DNA from 2 places in the Nonomuraea sp. NPDC048882 genome. Region 1 is predicted to be linked to the other one. Evidence: predicted binding sites of a transcription regulator. Region 1 holds the regulator's gene; the other holds the start of a gene.
The links. The regulator HrcA, encoded in region 1, represses chaperone genes, less so after heat shock. The targets are predictions, from matches to a motif close to TTGGCACTCTCNNNNNGAGAGTGCCAA.
Positions count from the first base shown of each region.

Region 1 (7,248 bases):
GATCGCCTTCGGCTCCTGGGCGGCCTGCGTGGCATCGTAGCGCCCGTAGGCGTCGACGATCTCGCTGACCAGCTTGTGGCGGACCACGTCGGCGCTGCTCAGGCGGGCGAAGTGGATGTCGGGGATGCCCTCCAGGATCTCCTGCACCACCCGCAGGCCGCTGACCGTACCCGAGGGCAGGTCGACCTGGGTGACGTCACCCGTCACCACGATCTTGGAGTTGAACCCCAGCCGGGTGAGGAACATCTTCATCTGCTCGGCCGAGGAGTTTTGCGCCTCGTCGAGGATGATGAAGGCGTCGTTGAGCGTGCGGCCGCGCATGTAGGCCAGCGGCGCGACCTCGATCGTGCCCGCGGCCATGAGCTTGGGGATCGAGTCGGGGTCGACCATGTCGTGCAGGGCGTCGTAGAGCGGGCGCAGGTAGGGGTCGATCTTCTCGTAGAGCGTGCCGGGCAGGAAGCCGAGCCGCTCACCGGCCTCGACCGCCGGCCGGGTGAGGATGATGCGGTTGACCCGCTTCTCCTGCAGCGCCCGCACGGCCTTGGCCATCGCGAGATAGGTCTTGCCGGTGCCGGCCGGGCCGATGCCGAACACGACCGTGTGGTTGTCGATCGCGTCGACGTAGCGCTTCTGGTTGACGGTCTTGGGGCGGATGGTCCGCCCACGCGAGGAGAGGATGTCGAGGGAGAGCACCTCGGCGGGACGGTCGGAGGTCATGCGCAGCATGGCGATGCTGCGCTCGACCGCGTCGGGGGTGAGCTCACCGCCGCTGCGCAGGATCTCGACGAGCTCCTCGAAGAGGCGCACGACGGCGCCGCTCTCGTCGGGGCTGCCGGTGACGGTGATCTCGTTGCCACGCACGTGGATGTCGGCCCTGAAGGCGCCCTCGATGACGCGGAGCAGCTCGTCACGGGAGCCCAGGAGGCTGACCATCGGGTATTCGTCCGGAATCAGCACCTTCGCCTGAGTGCGCGAAGGAGGTGCTGTGCGTCGGGATTCGTGTAGTTCGGACATGGGCAGGCCAGCGGCCTGATGCCTCCCGGTCTCTTTCGGTGTGCTTCTCCGCCCATCGTAGCCGGGACCTGGCCGATTGCTCGCGCCAATATCACCGCCTGCGGCCGGAGGTGTCCGTTATCCGGGCGGCCAGCCCAGATCGCGCCCGCCCAGGACGTGGGCGTGGACGTGGAAGACGGTCTGCCCGGCGCCCGCCCCGGTGTTGAACACGATGCGATAGCCGCTTCCGGACACCCCGTCCAGCACGGCCACCTCGTGCGCCGACTTCAGCACCTCGTCGGCGAGCCCGTCGTCGGCCGCGGCCAGCGCCGCGGCGTCGGCGTGATGCTCCTTCGGGATGACGAGCACGTGCGTGGGAGCCTGCGGATTCACGTCGCGGAAGGCGAGGGTCCTGCCGGTTTCGTAGACGATCTCAGCGGGAATCTCGTTGGCGACGATTTTGCAGAAGAGGCAATCGCTCACCCGATCACCCTATCGAGCGCTCACCGCCGGCAAGTCCGTTGCGAATCGGTAATCAGCTGTGTCGTGCGTAGGAAGATCAACGAGGTTAGGGTGAGTGTGCGACACTACAGCTAAAAGAAGACGATTCAGGGTCGGGCGAGCGCCACCTGGCGAGGACACGACTGGGTAATGCACCCTAAGGAACCGGGGAAACCTCAAGAACCGGAAGAGCGTAAACCCTCTGGGAAGGCCGCGCGTCCCACTGATGTGACCACCGAAACCCTCCTGGCCGACAGGTCGATGGGGGCGGTGCCGGTCGGGTGGGATGCCGACATGGCCGTGACGGCGCTGTACAGCGCGCACTTCCGGTCATTGGTGCGTCTCGCCGTGTTGCTGGTGCGCGACATTGCAACAGCCGAGGAAGTCGTGCAGGATGCGTTCGTCGCCATCCATGGCGCCTGGCGCAGACTGCGTGACCCCGACAAAGCACTCGCCTACCTGCGTCAATCCGTCGTCAACCGGTCCCGGTCCGTGCTGCGTCACCGCGCGGTCGTCGAGAAATACGCCCCCAAGGGCCTGCCTGACGCTCCGAGCGCCGAGAACGGCGCGATCGGCGAGCTGGAACGCTCCGCCGTCATCGAGGCGTTACGAGCCCTGCCGACCCGACAGAGAGAAGCACTGGTTCTACGCTACTACGGTGATCTGTCCGAAGCTGAGATCGCCCACGCCATGGGGATCAGCAAAGGCGCGGTCAAGAGCCACACGGCACGTGGTATGGCCGCGTTGCGATCGGTCCTGGAGAAGATGTCATGAGCCAGCCCCCCGACGAGTACGGCGACCTCCTGCGTCGTGCGCTCCGCGCGGAGGCGGACGCGGTCGTACCCTCGCCGGAAGGACTGGAGATCATCCGTGGCCGCATCGAGCGGCGTGGAGTGCGCAACCTGTTCTGGTGGCGAGCGGGCGCGGCCGCCGCCAGCGCCCTGCTGGTGGCGGGAACGATCGTGATGGCCGTTCCCTCGCTGCGCTCCCAGATCATCGACCAGATCCCGGTCGGCCCCATCGACAACGAGACGACCTCCGAGGCTCCTTCCAACTCCTCCACCACCCGTTCCGTGCAGCCTCCGCCGCCGGAGCGGACCAGCGACCCGCCCGCGGCCGTGATCCCCGAGACCCCCAAGCCGCCGACCCCGCGCACCAGCCGTAAGGCCGACTCGACCAGCAGGCCGTCCCCGTCGCCCAGCCCGACGCCGACCTCCTGCCCCTCGACCCTGGCCGAGCAGGCCGAGCCGCCCGCCGACTGTCCTACGCTGTCACCGACGCCCACTCCGACGCCGACGTCGGAGGAGACGAGCGCGCCGCCCACGGCCTGCCCGCCCGAGGAGTGCCCGCCGTCAGACGACGCGATGGAGACACCCGCGGAGCTGGCCAGCCCGCTCCAGGACACCTCCGACGCCACGGTGCCCTGACCCGGCTGAGCCGGCCGAACCACCCGCACGTCTTCACGACCGCAACGTCGCGGTCACACCCCCATGCCCCGCCCGCAGCGTCGCGGGCACGCTCGCACGGCCTGCGCGGTTCGCGCGGTCTCACCAGCGTCCGGTACGGCTGAGCAGCACGGCCGCCGCCGCGACCCCCGCCGTGGACGTACGCAGAACCGTCGGCCCCAGCAGCACCGGCGCCGCCCCGGCCGCCCCGAACCGGGCGAGCTCGTCCTCCGAGACGCCGCCCTCAGGACCCACGACCATCACGATGTCGCCGCTCGCCGGCAGCGGAACCTTCGACAGCGGCCCTGCCGCCTCCTCGTGCAGCACCAGGCCCAGGGCCGCGCCGGCGAGCAGCTGTTCGACCTGGGCCGTGGTGGCGAGGTCCGTCACCTCGGGCAGGTGGAAGCGGCGGGCCTGCTTGCCCGCCTCGCGGGCCGTGGCACGCCACCGGCCCAGCGCCTTGGCGACCTTGTCGCCCTTCCACTGCGTGATGCTGCGCGCGGCCGACCACGGGACGATCACGTCCACGCCGGCCTCGGTCATCATCTCGACCGCCAGCTCGCCCCTGTCGCCCTTGGGCAGCCCCTGGACGACGACGAGCCGGGGCCCTGGCGCCTCGACCTGGTAGCGGCGCAGCACGTCGAGCCTGAGCGCGTCCTTCAGGGTCTCGCGTACGACGCACTCGGCCACCGTGCCGGCGCCATCGGTCAGATCGACCCGCTCACCGGCGCGCAGCCGTCGTACGGAGGCTGCGTGCCGCCCCTCGGGCCCGTCGAGCGTCAGCTCGGGGCCGTCGAGCGCGTCGGCCAGGAAGACGGGCGCCGTCACCGGCCGTTGAACGCGTCACGCAGGCGGGAGAAAAAACCCTGCTGACCCGGTGCGAACTTGCCAGGCGGGCGCTCCTCACCCCGCTGCCTGGACAGCTCGCGGAGCAGTTCTTCCTGGGCGGTGTCGAGGCGGGTCGGCGTCTCGACGTTGACGTGGATGAGCAGGTCGCCCCTGCCGGACTCGTTGAGCCGCTGCACGCCGCGGCCGTACATGGTGATGACCTGGCCGGACTGGGTGCCGGGGCGGACGTCGATCTCCTCGGAGCCGTCGAGCGTCTCCACCGCCAGCACGGTGCCGAGCGCGGCGGCCGTCATCGGGATCTGCACGGTGCAGTGGAGGTCGTCGCCGCGCCGTTCGAAGATCTCGTGGGCCCGTTCGACGATCTCCAGGAAGAGGTCTCCCGGCGGGCCGCCGCCTGGACCGACCTCGCCCTCGCCGGCGAGCTGGATGTGGGTGCCGTCCTCGACGCCGGCGGGGATGCGGACCTTGATCGTACGGCGGGTGCGCACCCGGCCGTCGCCGGAGCACTCCTGGCAGGGATGGCGGATGATCGTCCCGAAGCCACCGCACTGGGGGCACGGCCGCGAGGTCATGACCTGGCCCAGGAAGGAGCGGGTGACCTGGGAGATCTCACCGCGCCCGTTGCACATGTCGCAGGTGTCGGGGTGGGTGCCCGCCGCCGCGCCGGCGCCGTGGCACACCTCGCACAGCACGGCCGTGTCGACGGCCAGCTCGCGGGTGGTGCCGAACGCCGTCTCGCGCAGGTCGAGCTCCACCCTGATGGTGGCGTTGCGGCCTCTGCGGGCGCGTGAGCGCGGCCCGCGGGCGCCGGCGGCCGTGCCGAAGAAGGCGTCCATGATGTCGCTGAACGGGAAGCCCGCGCCGAACCCGCCCGCGGCGCCCGCGCCCGCTCCCGCACCGCCGAAGGGGTCGCCACCCAGGTCGTACATCTGGCGCTTGTTGGGGTCGGAGAGCACCTCGTAGGCCTGCGTGATCTCCTTGAACCGCTCCTGGGTCTCAGGATCGGGGTTCACGTCGGGGTGCAGCTCACGGGCGAGACGGCGGTAGGCCTTCTTGATCTCGTCCTGACTCGCGTCACGGCGCACCCCGAGGGTGGCGTAGTAGTCGCTGTTTGCCACTTATCGACCTCTTATGATGCAGCCAGGATCTGGCTGACGTAGCGTGCCACCGCGCGTACGGCGCCCATCGTCACGGGATAGTCCATCCTGGTCGGCCCGAGTACGCCGAGCCGGGCCAGTTGGTTGTCGCCAGAACCGTATCCGGTCGCGACGATGGATGTCCCCCGCAGGTAGGGGTTTTCCGCGCCGATGCGCACGGTGAGCGCGGACGGGGTGTCTGAGGTTGTCTCGCCGAGCAGCCGCATGAGGACCACCTGCTCCTCCAGCGCCTCCAGCACGTCACGCAGGCCGGTGGTGAAGTCGGCGCCGGCGAGGTTGGCCGCGCCGGCGAACACGATCTTCTCGTCGTGCCGCTCGACCAGCGTCTCGAGCAGGACCGACAGGACCGTGGCCACCACGGGCCGGTCTTCGAGGGGCAGCCGCTCGGGCAGGTCGGCGACCAGGTCGGGCACGCTGCTCAGGCCGCAGCCGTCGAGGCAGGAGTTGAGCACCGCGCGCAGGTGCGCGATGCGGGCGTCCTCCACCACCTCGGGCAGCTCGACCACGCGCTGCTCGACGCGGCCGGTGTTGGTGATCAGCACGAGCATGACCCGCCGGTCGCTCAGCGGGACCAGCTCGACGTGTCTGACCGTCGAACGGGTCAGCGTCGGATATTGCACGACCGCGACCTGCCGGGTCAGCTGCGCGAGCAGCCGGACCGTGCGGGTGACCACGTCGTCGAGGTCGACCGCGCCGGCCAGAAACGTCTCGATGGCTCTGCGCTCGGCCCCGGACAGCGGCTTCACCTGCGAGAGCCGGTCGACGAACAGGCGGTAGCCCTTGTCCGTCGGCACGCGGCCCGCGCTGGTGTGCGGCTGGGTGATGTAGCCCTCCTCCTCCAGCGCGGCCATGTCGTTTCTGACCGTCGCGGGGGAGACCTTCAGGTTGTGGCGCTCGGCGAGCGCTTTGGAGCCCACCGGTTCGTTGGTGGACACGTAGTCTTCGACAATGGCTCTGAGCACAGCCAGCTTACGTTCGTCGAGCACGTGCTCACCTCCTGCCTCTGTCTCTGTCAGGAACGCGGTGTCTAGCACTCTGTGTTCCCGAGTGCCAAGTGTACGGCTCTCGCCCACAAGGTGCGATAACAGCGGGTCCCATCCTGCTGCTGGCGTGGTGTGAGCGACAGGCCTCAGACTGGCGAACATGACCGACGATTCTCAGCCCCCGCCGTACGGCCCCCCGTCTGAGCAGGGGCCTCACCACGGTCAGCCGCAACCTCCTCAGTACGGGCCGCCTTCCGGGCCGCAGCCCGGCCCTGGCCCCGATCAACCTTACGGACAGTCACCGTACGGACAGCCACCGTACGGGCAACCGCCTTACGGGCCGCCGCCGCAGGGACAGCAGCCCCCGTACGGACAGCCTCCGCCCTACGGGCAGCAGCCGCAGTACGGTGAGCCCACCCAGTTCGGCCCGCCACCTCAGTACGGACAATACGGCCAACAGGCCCAATTTCCACCACGAATCGACTCCAAAGCCATAAAGCCCAGCCTGTGGTGGCTCGCCGCCGCCTGGGGCGTGTTCCTGGTGTGCGTGGTGGCGGGTGTGGCCCTGTTCGGCGGCGGCCTGGTGAGCAGCGTGGCGGACATGGCGCCGACGAAGACGTTCGCGCCCGGCGAGAGCATCACGGTGTCGGTCGATCCGGCCGACAAACCGGCCGTCTACGTCGCCAGCGACGCCCGTATCTCCTACGACTGCGCCATCTCCGGCGGCCCCGGTCAGGCCAGGCTCGCCAAGGTCCCCGGAAACCAGAGCGTCACCTGGGACAACACCGTCTGGCAGGAGATCCTCGTGATCAACGCGCCGGCCAAGGGCGACTACCAGCTCACCTGCACCAACCAGGAGCAGGCCACCGTCCGCTACGGCGTGGGCCGCGACGTCCTGTCCAGCCTGGGCGGCGTCACCGGTGGGCTGGCGGGGCTGTTCCTGCTGCCCGGCGCGGGCCTGCTGGCCGCCGTCGCCGGCACGGTCGTCGTCCTGGTACGCCGGAGTGGCGCCCGCAAGCGCCTTGCGGTCAGCGGGTGATTTGCTACGGTCCCCGTGTGTACGAGGGCGATGTTCTGGCGGGAAACTGGCGTCGGCCGGGCAAGGGGAAGATCCCCAAGGTGCCCGCCGAGATCGATCTGGTCGTCGAGGACGCCGACAGCGGCTTCTGCGGCGCCGTGGTGGCCTGCGACAAGGAGGCCGTCACGCTCGAAGACCGGTTCGGCAAGCGCCGCCTGTTCCCGCTGGCGCCCGCCGCCTTCCTGCTGGAGGGCAAGCCCGTGACCTTGGTACGCCCCGCCGCCGCCCCCGCCGCGCCCCGG
Region 1 is NZ_JBEZGB010000001.1:810,882-818,129, forward strand. Features, by position in the region: gene AB0C27_RS03480 (PhoH family protein) at 1-1,014, opposite strand, end outside; gene AB0C27_RS03485 (histidine triad nucleotide-binding protein) at 1,132-1,476, opposite strand; gene AB0C27_RS03490 (SigE family RNA polymerase sigma factor) at 1,756-2,268, shown strand; gene AB0C27_RS03495 (hypothetical protein) at 2,265-2,921, shown strand; gene AB0C27_RS03500 (16S rRNA (uracil(1498)-N(3))-methyltransferase) at 3,042-3,767, opposite strand; gene dnaJ (molecular chaperone DnaJ) at 3,764-4,906, opposite strand; gene hrcA (heat-inducible transcriptional repressor HrcA) at 4,918-5,931, opposite strand; gene AB0C27_RS03515 (hypothetical protein) at 6,227-6,385, opposite strand; gene AB0C27_RS03520 (hypothetical protein) at 6,479-6,967, shown strand; gene AB0C27_RS03525 (DUF3097 domain-containing protein) at 6,985-7,248, shown strand, end outside.

Region 2 (7,248 bases), on a different contig from region 1:
CGACAACGGCGCCATGGTCGCGGCGCTCGGGTCCGACCTGGTGGCGGCCGGGGTCACGCCGTCGACGCTGGAGATCCCGGCCGACTCGTCGCTGCCGATCACGACCGTTCACGTCTGAGCCACGCTCACGACCGTGCACGTCTGACCAGCGATCACGACCGTGCACGTCCGACCTGACCGCCCTCTGACCCGACTGCCCTCGCCGGTGCGGCGAGGGCGGGGCGCGCGGGCCTTGGGCCGCGCAGTGCTTGGGCCGAGCGGCCCTTGGGCCGAGCGGCCCTTGGGCGGCTCAGTCCTTGGGGCGGGTCGGGCGCAGGAGAGCTTCGGCCAGGGCCAGCATGGTCTCCTCCAGCGCGCCCAGCCGCTTGTTGAGGTCTTCTGTCGCGGGGTTGACGATGCCGGACACCGTGCCGGCCAGCTCGTCGTGGTCGGGGCGGGACCGTACCAGCTCGGTGAGCGTCTCGGTCGCGGCGGCGAGCCGCTCGGCCTGCTCGCCCGAGTGGGTCTGGATCAGCTCGCCGACCTGCTCGGGGATGGCCAGGGTGGCGGGGAGCTGGGTCATGCGCTGGTTGACGGCCTCGATGCGGTCGTCCACCGACTCCAGGTGCGCGCCCGCCTGCTCGGCGCGGGTGGCCAAACCGTTGAGGTGGGTGTCGAGGCCGTTGAAGCGGGTGTCGAGCCCGCCGAAGTGACCGTCGACGGCGTCGAAGCGGCTGCTCATGTGCTCCTCGGCCTCGCCGAGCCGCTCGTCGATGGCGTCGATCTGGTTGTCGAGCTTGTTGAAGCGGCCCTCGTTGCGGGTGGCGGTCTCGCTGACGTGCTGGTCGGTGGTGGCCATGCGCTCGTCGAGCGAGGCGAAGCGGGCGTCCACGCGTACGTCGAGCGCGTCGAAGCGGTCGTCGTGGCGGCCCAGGTGGCCGTCCAGGGTGCCCAGCCGCTTGTCCACCGCGCCGAGCCGGCCGTCCATGGACAGCAGCCGCTGATCGACCCCGCCGATCCGGCCGTCGAGGCCGTCGAGCCTGGTGTCGATGTCGGCCAGGCCCTCGTCCGCGGACTCCAGCCGGCTGTCGAACCCGGTGAGCCGGGAGTCGAGCCCCTGCAGCCTGCCCTCGGCCCGGTCGAGGCGGGCGTCCACGCCGCTGAGGCGGGCCGTCAGGCGCTGCTCGCTCTCGCCGAGCTGCACCGCGAGGTGCTGGTCGGTCTCGTCGAGCCTGGTGGTCAGGCGCTGCTCGACGCCGGTCAGGCGGCCGGTGAGCTGCTCGTCGGCCTCCTTGAGCCGGCTGACGAGGCGTTCGTCGGCCTCCAGGAGCGCCGTGGCCAGGCGCTGGTCGGTCTCGTCGAGCCGGACCGCGAGGCGCTGGTCGGTCTGCTCCAGCCGGGTCGTGAGCCGCTGGTCGGCCTCGTCGAGCCGGGCGCTGACGCGCTGCTCGCTCGCCTCGACCTGGCCGGTGAGCTGGTCGGTGGTGCTCCGCAGTTGCTCGGTGACGTTTTCCGACAGGTCGCTCATCGCGACCTCGACCCGGTCGGTACGGGTGGTCAGATCGGACATCGACTTGTCGAGCCGGGTGAAGCGGCTGGCCGCGGCCTCCATGCTGGAGTTGAGGGTGGCCAGCTTGGCGGAGAAGTCGGACATGCCCTTGGTGATGCCGTCGGTGGTGTCGAGCACCGACTGCAGCTTGCCGAGGGCTTCGTCCACGCTCTCGCCCACGGTGCCGAGGTCGGCCCACAGGCTGGGCAACTCGGAGACGGGGGCCACCCGGGCGTCCACGTCGCCGACCCTCGCGTCCACCTCGCCCACCCTGGCGCCCACGGCGTCCACGTGGTCGCGTACGGCCTCGACGTGCTGCGCCAGGCCCTCCGCCCACATCGGCGGCTTGGCGGAGATCTCGTCCAGCCGCCCGCTCACCGACTCCAGCGTGCCGCTGAGCCCGCCCAGCTCGCGCTCGCGCACCTCGCGCAGCAGCCACTCCATGCCTTCGAGCCGCTGGCGGATCTCGTCGAGCACGGCGCCCTGCGTGCGCTGCTCGTAGACGTGGTCCTGGGCGGCACGCGCGAGCAGGTCGCGCATCCTCTTGGGTACGGCGTCATGCGCGCCCGTCTGAAGCAGGGTGGTGTGGTTGGAATGGTCCACCGAAAGCTCCTTCGCTCGCCGACGGTCTGCCGCGCAGCGGTGGGGTTGGTCCGGTTCATCTGAAAGAGCGAGAACGCGGGTGACCGCATTAAGGGGGAGAACTCCCGCCCGCCAACCTTAGCCTTTCGATCATGGTCCGTCAGGGCCGAAGTGAAAGATCGCCGTTAACGCGCGGATGACCGAGTTTGGAGGTTCAGGCAGGTGAGAGGGGCTTGCAGAGAAGAACCGATGGTTTGTCGAGAATGCGAGTCAAGATGACGACGGCCGAGTTGTCGCCTTTGAGGCGCAGGTCGGCGCGGAGGCGTTCGATGTCGACCGCGGAGCCCCGCTTTTTGATGGTGATATTGCCGATTTGTCGCTCGCGGAGAAGCGCGCGGAGTTTTTTCAGAGAGAACGGGAGAATGTCCTCTATTTCGTATCTGGTGGCCCATGGGGTGTCCACCGGGTCGTCCGCGGTGATGTAGGCGATCAGCGGGTCGAGCAGCCTGCCGCCGACCAGCTCGGCCACTTCGGCGACGAGATGGGCGCGGACGGCGGCGCCGTCCGGCTCGTACACGTACCGGCCGGCGGGGCCGACCGGCGCGGGGGTGGCGGTGACGCCGGCGGCCGTGAGGGAGTGGCCGCCGGGCAGCAGCGTGGCGCGCCGGCCGCCGCCCTGGCCGGTCCAGATCGTGGCTTCCTTGACCTCGCCCTTGTACGAGACCCACTCCGTCTGCGCGCCTTCGGGGATGAACTCGTACGGGATGCCGGGCGCGACCTTGACGCAGGCCAGGCCAGCGCGGGAGATCAGGTCGAGCACCACGGGCCACGGCGGGGAGTAGGCCATGGGGTCGAACGTCCTGCCCCTGCCGGTCCGCCTGGCCGGATCGGCGAACAGCACGTCGTACTCCTCCGGCCTGATCTGCGCCGCGTCGCCCACGCGTACCGTCACCCGGTCGTCCACGCCGAGCGCGCGGGCGTTGGCCGCGGCCACGGCGACGGTCAGCGGGTCGGTGTCCACGGCGGTCACGGCGCAGCCGGCGCGGGCCAGCGCGAGCAGGTCACCGCCGATGCCGCAACAGGCGTCCACGACTTGGAGCGCCTTCCCGGCCGCCGGTGCGGTCGCCGATCCAGGCTCCGGCCCGGTCGGCGCTTCGAATGTGTGTCCGGCCATCGCCGGCAGGCGGCGGGCGCGGTGCTCGGCGACCTCAGCCCTGGTGGACTGCTCCAGGCCGTGCGGCGTGAAATACATCACCGCCGCGTCCTCGCCGAACTTGGCCTTCGCCCGTTCCCTGAGCCCCGCCTGGGTGAGCGCGGCGGAGGTGAGGGCGGCGTCGTACGTCCTGCGCAGCGCGGTGGCGGCGGCGACCGGGTCGGCGCCGGCGAGCTCACCGGCCCGCGCCAGGGCCTCCTGGCCGCGCGGGGTCAGCAGCTCGGTGAAGGCGTCGAGGTCCACGTCGTCCGACGTTAGCGCCACGGCGTACCCGGATCGTCCCGCAGACGGGGGGAGATGGGAGTATTTGTCCACGTAGCGGCCTTGACGAGGCCCGGGCTTTGACGCCTGATCGCTCAGAGCAGACGCGTTCGTGTTGACTGTCAAGCCCCTCTTGCATATGTTTCGTGTTGGCACTCTCCCCTTGAGAGTGCCAACGTGCGACGAGGCAGGTCTGACACCCGCGACGGCAGGCCCCGCTGGTCGCCTCTTCTGATCATTCAAATCTGAAGGGGAGGTCCGATCGTGACGACCGCCACCAAGGTTCCCGTTAAGCCGCTCGGCGACCGCATTGTGGTTCAGCCGCTTGAGGCCGAGCAGACCACCGCTTCCGGCCTGGTCATCCCTGACACCGCCAAGGAGAAGCCGCAGGAGGGCAAGGTCCTCGCGGTGGGCCCGGGCAACTGGGACGAGGACGGCGACAAGCGGATTCCGCTCGACGTCTCCGAGGGCGACATCGTCCTCTACAGCAAGTACGGCGGCACCGAGGTCAAGTACGGCGGCGAGGAGTACCTCGTGCTCTCCGCCCGCGATGTTCTCGCGATCATCGAGAAGTAGCCGGATGTGTCGAGCCCCGGGCGCTCTTGAGGGCGGCCGGGGCTTTCGACGCTAGGAGAGGACTTTCAGTTATGGCGAAGATCCTGGAGTTCAACGAGGACGCCCGCCGTGCGCTCGAGCGCGGTGTGAACGCCCTCGCGGACGCCGTGAAGGTAACCCTCGGCCCGCGTGGCCGCAACGTCGTCATCGACAAGAAGTTCGGTGCGCCGACGATCACGAACGACGGTGTGACCATCGCTCGTGAGATCGAGCTGGAGGAGCGCTACGAAAACCTCGGCGCCCAGCTCGCCAAGGAAGTGGCCACCAAGACCAACGACATCGCGGGCGACGGCACCACCACCGCGACCGTCCTGGCCCAGGCCATGGTCCGCGAGGGCCTGCGCAACGTGGCCGCCGGCGCCTCGCCGCTGTCGCTCAAGCGCGGCATCGACAAGGCCGCCAAGGAGATCAGCGACAAGCTGCTCGCCAGCGCCCGTGAGGTCGGCGACAAGAAGGAGATCGCCAATGTCGCGACGATCTCCGCGCAGGACGCCAAGATCGGCGAGCTGATCGCCGAGGCGTTCGACAAGGTGGGCAAGGACGGTGTCCTCACCGTCGAAGAGTCCAACGCCATGGGCATGGAGCTCGAGTTCACCGAGGGCATGCAGTTCGACAAGGGCTACCTGTCGGCCTACATGGTGACCGACCCCGAGCGGATGGAAGCCGTCCTCGAAGACGCCTACATCCTGCTCACCCAGGGCAAGATCGCCTCCATCGCGGACTTCCTGCCGCTGCTGGAGAAGATCGCCCAGACCAAGAAGCCGCTGCTCGTGGTCGCCGAGGACGTCGAGGGCGAGGCCCTGGCCGTCCTGGTCACCAACAAGATCCGCGGCACCTTCACCTCCGTGGCCGTCAAGGCCCCGGGCTTCGGTGACCGCCGCAAGGCGATGCTGCAGGACATGGCCATCCTCACCGGCGGCCAGGTCGTCAGCGAAGAGGTCGGCCTCAAGCTGGAGCACGTCGGTCTCGAGGTGCTCGGCACGGCCCGCCGCGTCGTCGTCACCAAGGACGCCACGACCATCGTCGACGGCGCCGGTGACGCGCAGGCCATCGAGGACCGCGTCAAGGAGATCAAGATTGCCATCGAGCAGTCCGACTCCGACTGGGACCGCGAGAAGCTGCAGGAGCGCCTGGCCAAGCTCGCCGGCGGTGTGTGCGTGCTGCGTGTCGGCGCCGCCACCGAGGTGGAGCTGAAGGAGAAGAAGCACCGCCTCGAGGACGCGATCTCCGCGACCCGCGCCGCGATCGAGGAGGGCATCGTCTCCGGCGGTGGCTCCGCGCTCATCCACGTCTCCAAGGAACTCGACGACCTCGGCCTGACGGGCGACGAGGCCACCGGTGTCGGCGTCGTGCGCCGCGCCCTGGTGGAGCCCGCCCGCTGGATCGCCGAGAACGCCGGTCTCGAGGGTTACGTGGTGACGCACAAGGTGGCCGAGCTGAAGGCCGGCGAGGGCTTCAACGCCGCCACCGGCGAATACGGCAACCTGCTCGACCAGGGTGTCATCGACCCGGTCAAGGTCACGCGCTCGGCCGTGCAGAACGCGGCGTCGATCGCGGGCATGCTGCTCACCACCGAGGCGCTCGTGGTGGACAAGCCCGAGGAGGAGGCCCCGGCCGCCGGCCAGGGCCACGGTCACGGCCACGGCCACTGACCTCACGTCCGACCGTTTCACGGCCCGCACCCGTCCGGGGGTGCGGGCCGTGACGCGTTTGCGGGGGTGTACGCGTCCGGGGGTATGGGCTGTGACGCGTTCGCGGGGGCGTACGCGTCCGGGGGCCGTTGTGCGCTTCCGTGGCGTACCCGTCCGGGGGTATGGGCGCGGGGGGTGCCCCGTGCGGGGGTGCGGGCTGTGACGCGGTTCTGGGGCGTATCCGTCCGGCGGCTACGGGCCGCCGTGACACGGTTTCCGAGCCGCCCGGCGGCGTGGGCGCAGGACGTACGCTGAGCCCTGACTCGACGCGGGGAGGGTGGGGGCGCGGATGCGGTACCAGCGGGCCGTGGAGCGGTTGCGGATGCTCGCGCAGGCCTGCGAGCAGACCCGGCGCGTGCCGGCGGACGAGCCGTTCCTGAAGGAGGCGTACGTCTTCGGTGACCTGCTGGAGGGCGCCGACCCCATCGAGGCGATCGAGGTCGCCTTCGTCCTGAACCTGCCGCCCGAGGAGGTGTCGTGGGGCTCCCACCCGCCCGGCACGGCGTGGCTGGTGGACTTCCTGCGCCTGGACAAGGGTGGGATCGCGTACTGGTGGCGTTCCCACCTTGATCCGGTGGCCAACCATCTCATTCGCGAGCCCGTACGATTCTGGTCGCTGGCCGGGATCGAGCCCGGGGTGCTGGAGGCGCTGGCTGAGCGCCGCTTCGAGTCGGCCCGCGAGCAGACGACCGCCGTCCGCCGCCCACCGGCCCAGGTGGAGGCCGAGCTGAAGACGACCCTGGACCACCTGAGATCGGTCCATGCGGCGTTCTGGGACCGTCAGTGGCGCCGCGAACACCGGGGGCTGGGCCGCTATCCGGAGCATCACCTGTGGGAGGCGGTGCAGGGCTACCTGGAACTCCTCTACGAGCATGCTGGACGCGTCGACCTTGGCGAACGTGACGAGCATGCCGACCACGGCGAACGTGACGAGCGCGATGGGCCCGACGGACGCGACGAGCGCGACGAGTCCGACAAACGCGACGAAGGCTAGGAACGACACGAGGCCGGCGACCCGCGACGTGACCGGCGTGGATCGCAGTGGGGGTGGTGGTGCAGGCCGTGGCCGGGGTGATGGGCGTGGGTGGTGATCAGGGAGCGGGTCGCAACAGGGGTTGATGGTGGGGTGGTTTTGCGGAAGGGTCCGATGTTTGCGGGGGTTGGGTGGGTTCGGGGGTCGCGTTCGGGGAGGGACTTTCGCGGGCTGGAGCGGCAGGATGGGGGGAATTGGGGGAAAAGGTGGAAAGTTGGAGTAAACCGAGCACGGGCGATAAGCGTCGGCGGCATGACAAATGTCGTGCATTCCAGGTTATGGGATGAAATATTATGTCAGTATTAAGGCTTAGTGTGGTCAATTG
Region 2 is NZ_JBEZGB010000032.1:25,732-32,979, reverse strand. Features, by position in the region: gene tsaD (tRNA (adenosine(37)-N6)-threonylcarbamoyltransferase complex transferase subunit TsaD) at 1-118, shown strand, start outside; gene AB0C27_RS53295 (hypothetical protein) at 290-2,131, opposite strand; gene AB0C27_RS53290 (class I SAM-dependent methyltransferase) at 2,325-3,566, opposite strand; gene groES (co-chaperone GroES) at 3,846-4,160, shown strand; gene groL (chaperonin GroEL) at 4,232-5,851, shown strand; gene AB0C27_RS53275 (hypothetical protein) at 6,180-6,884, shown strand.
Region 2: the regulator HrcA is predicted to act here: its motif matches at 3,734-3,760, upstream of groES (co-chaperone GroES).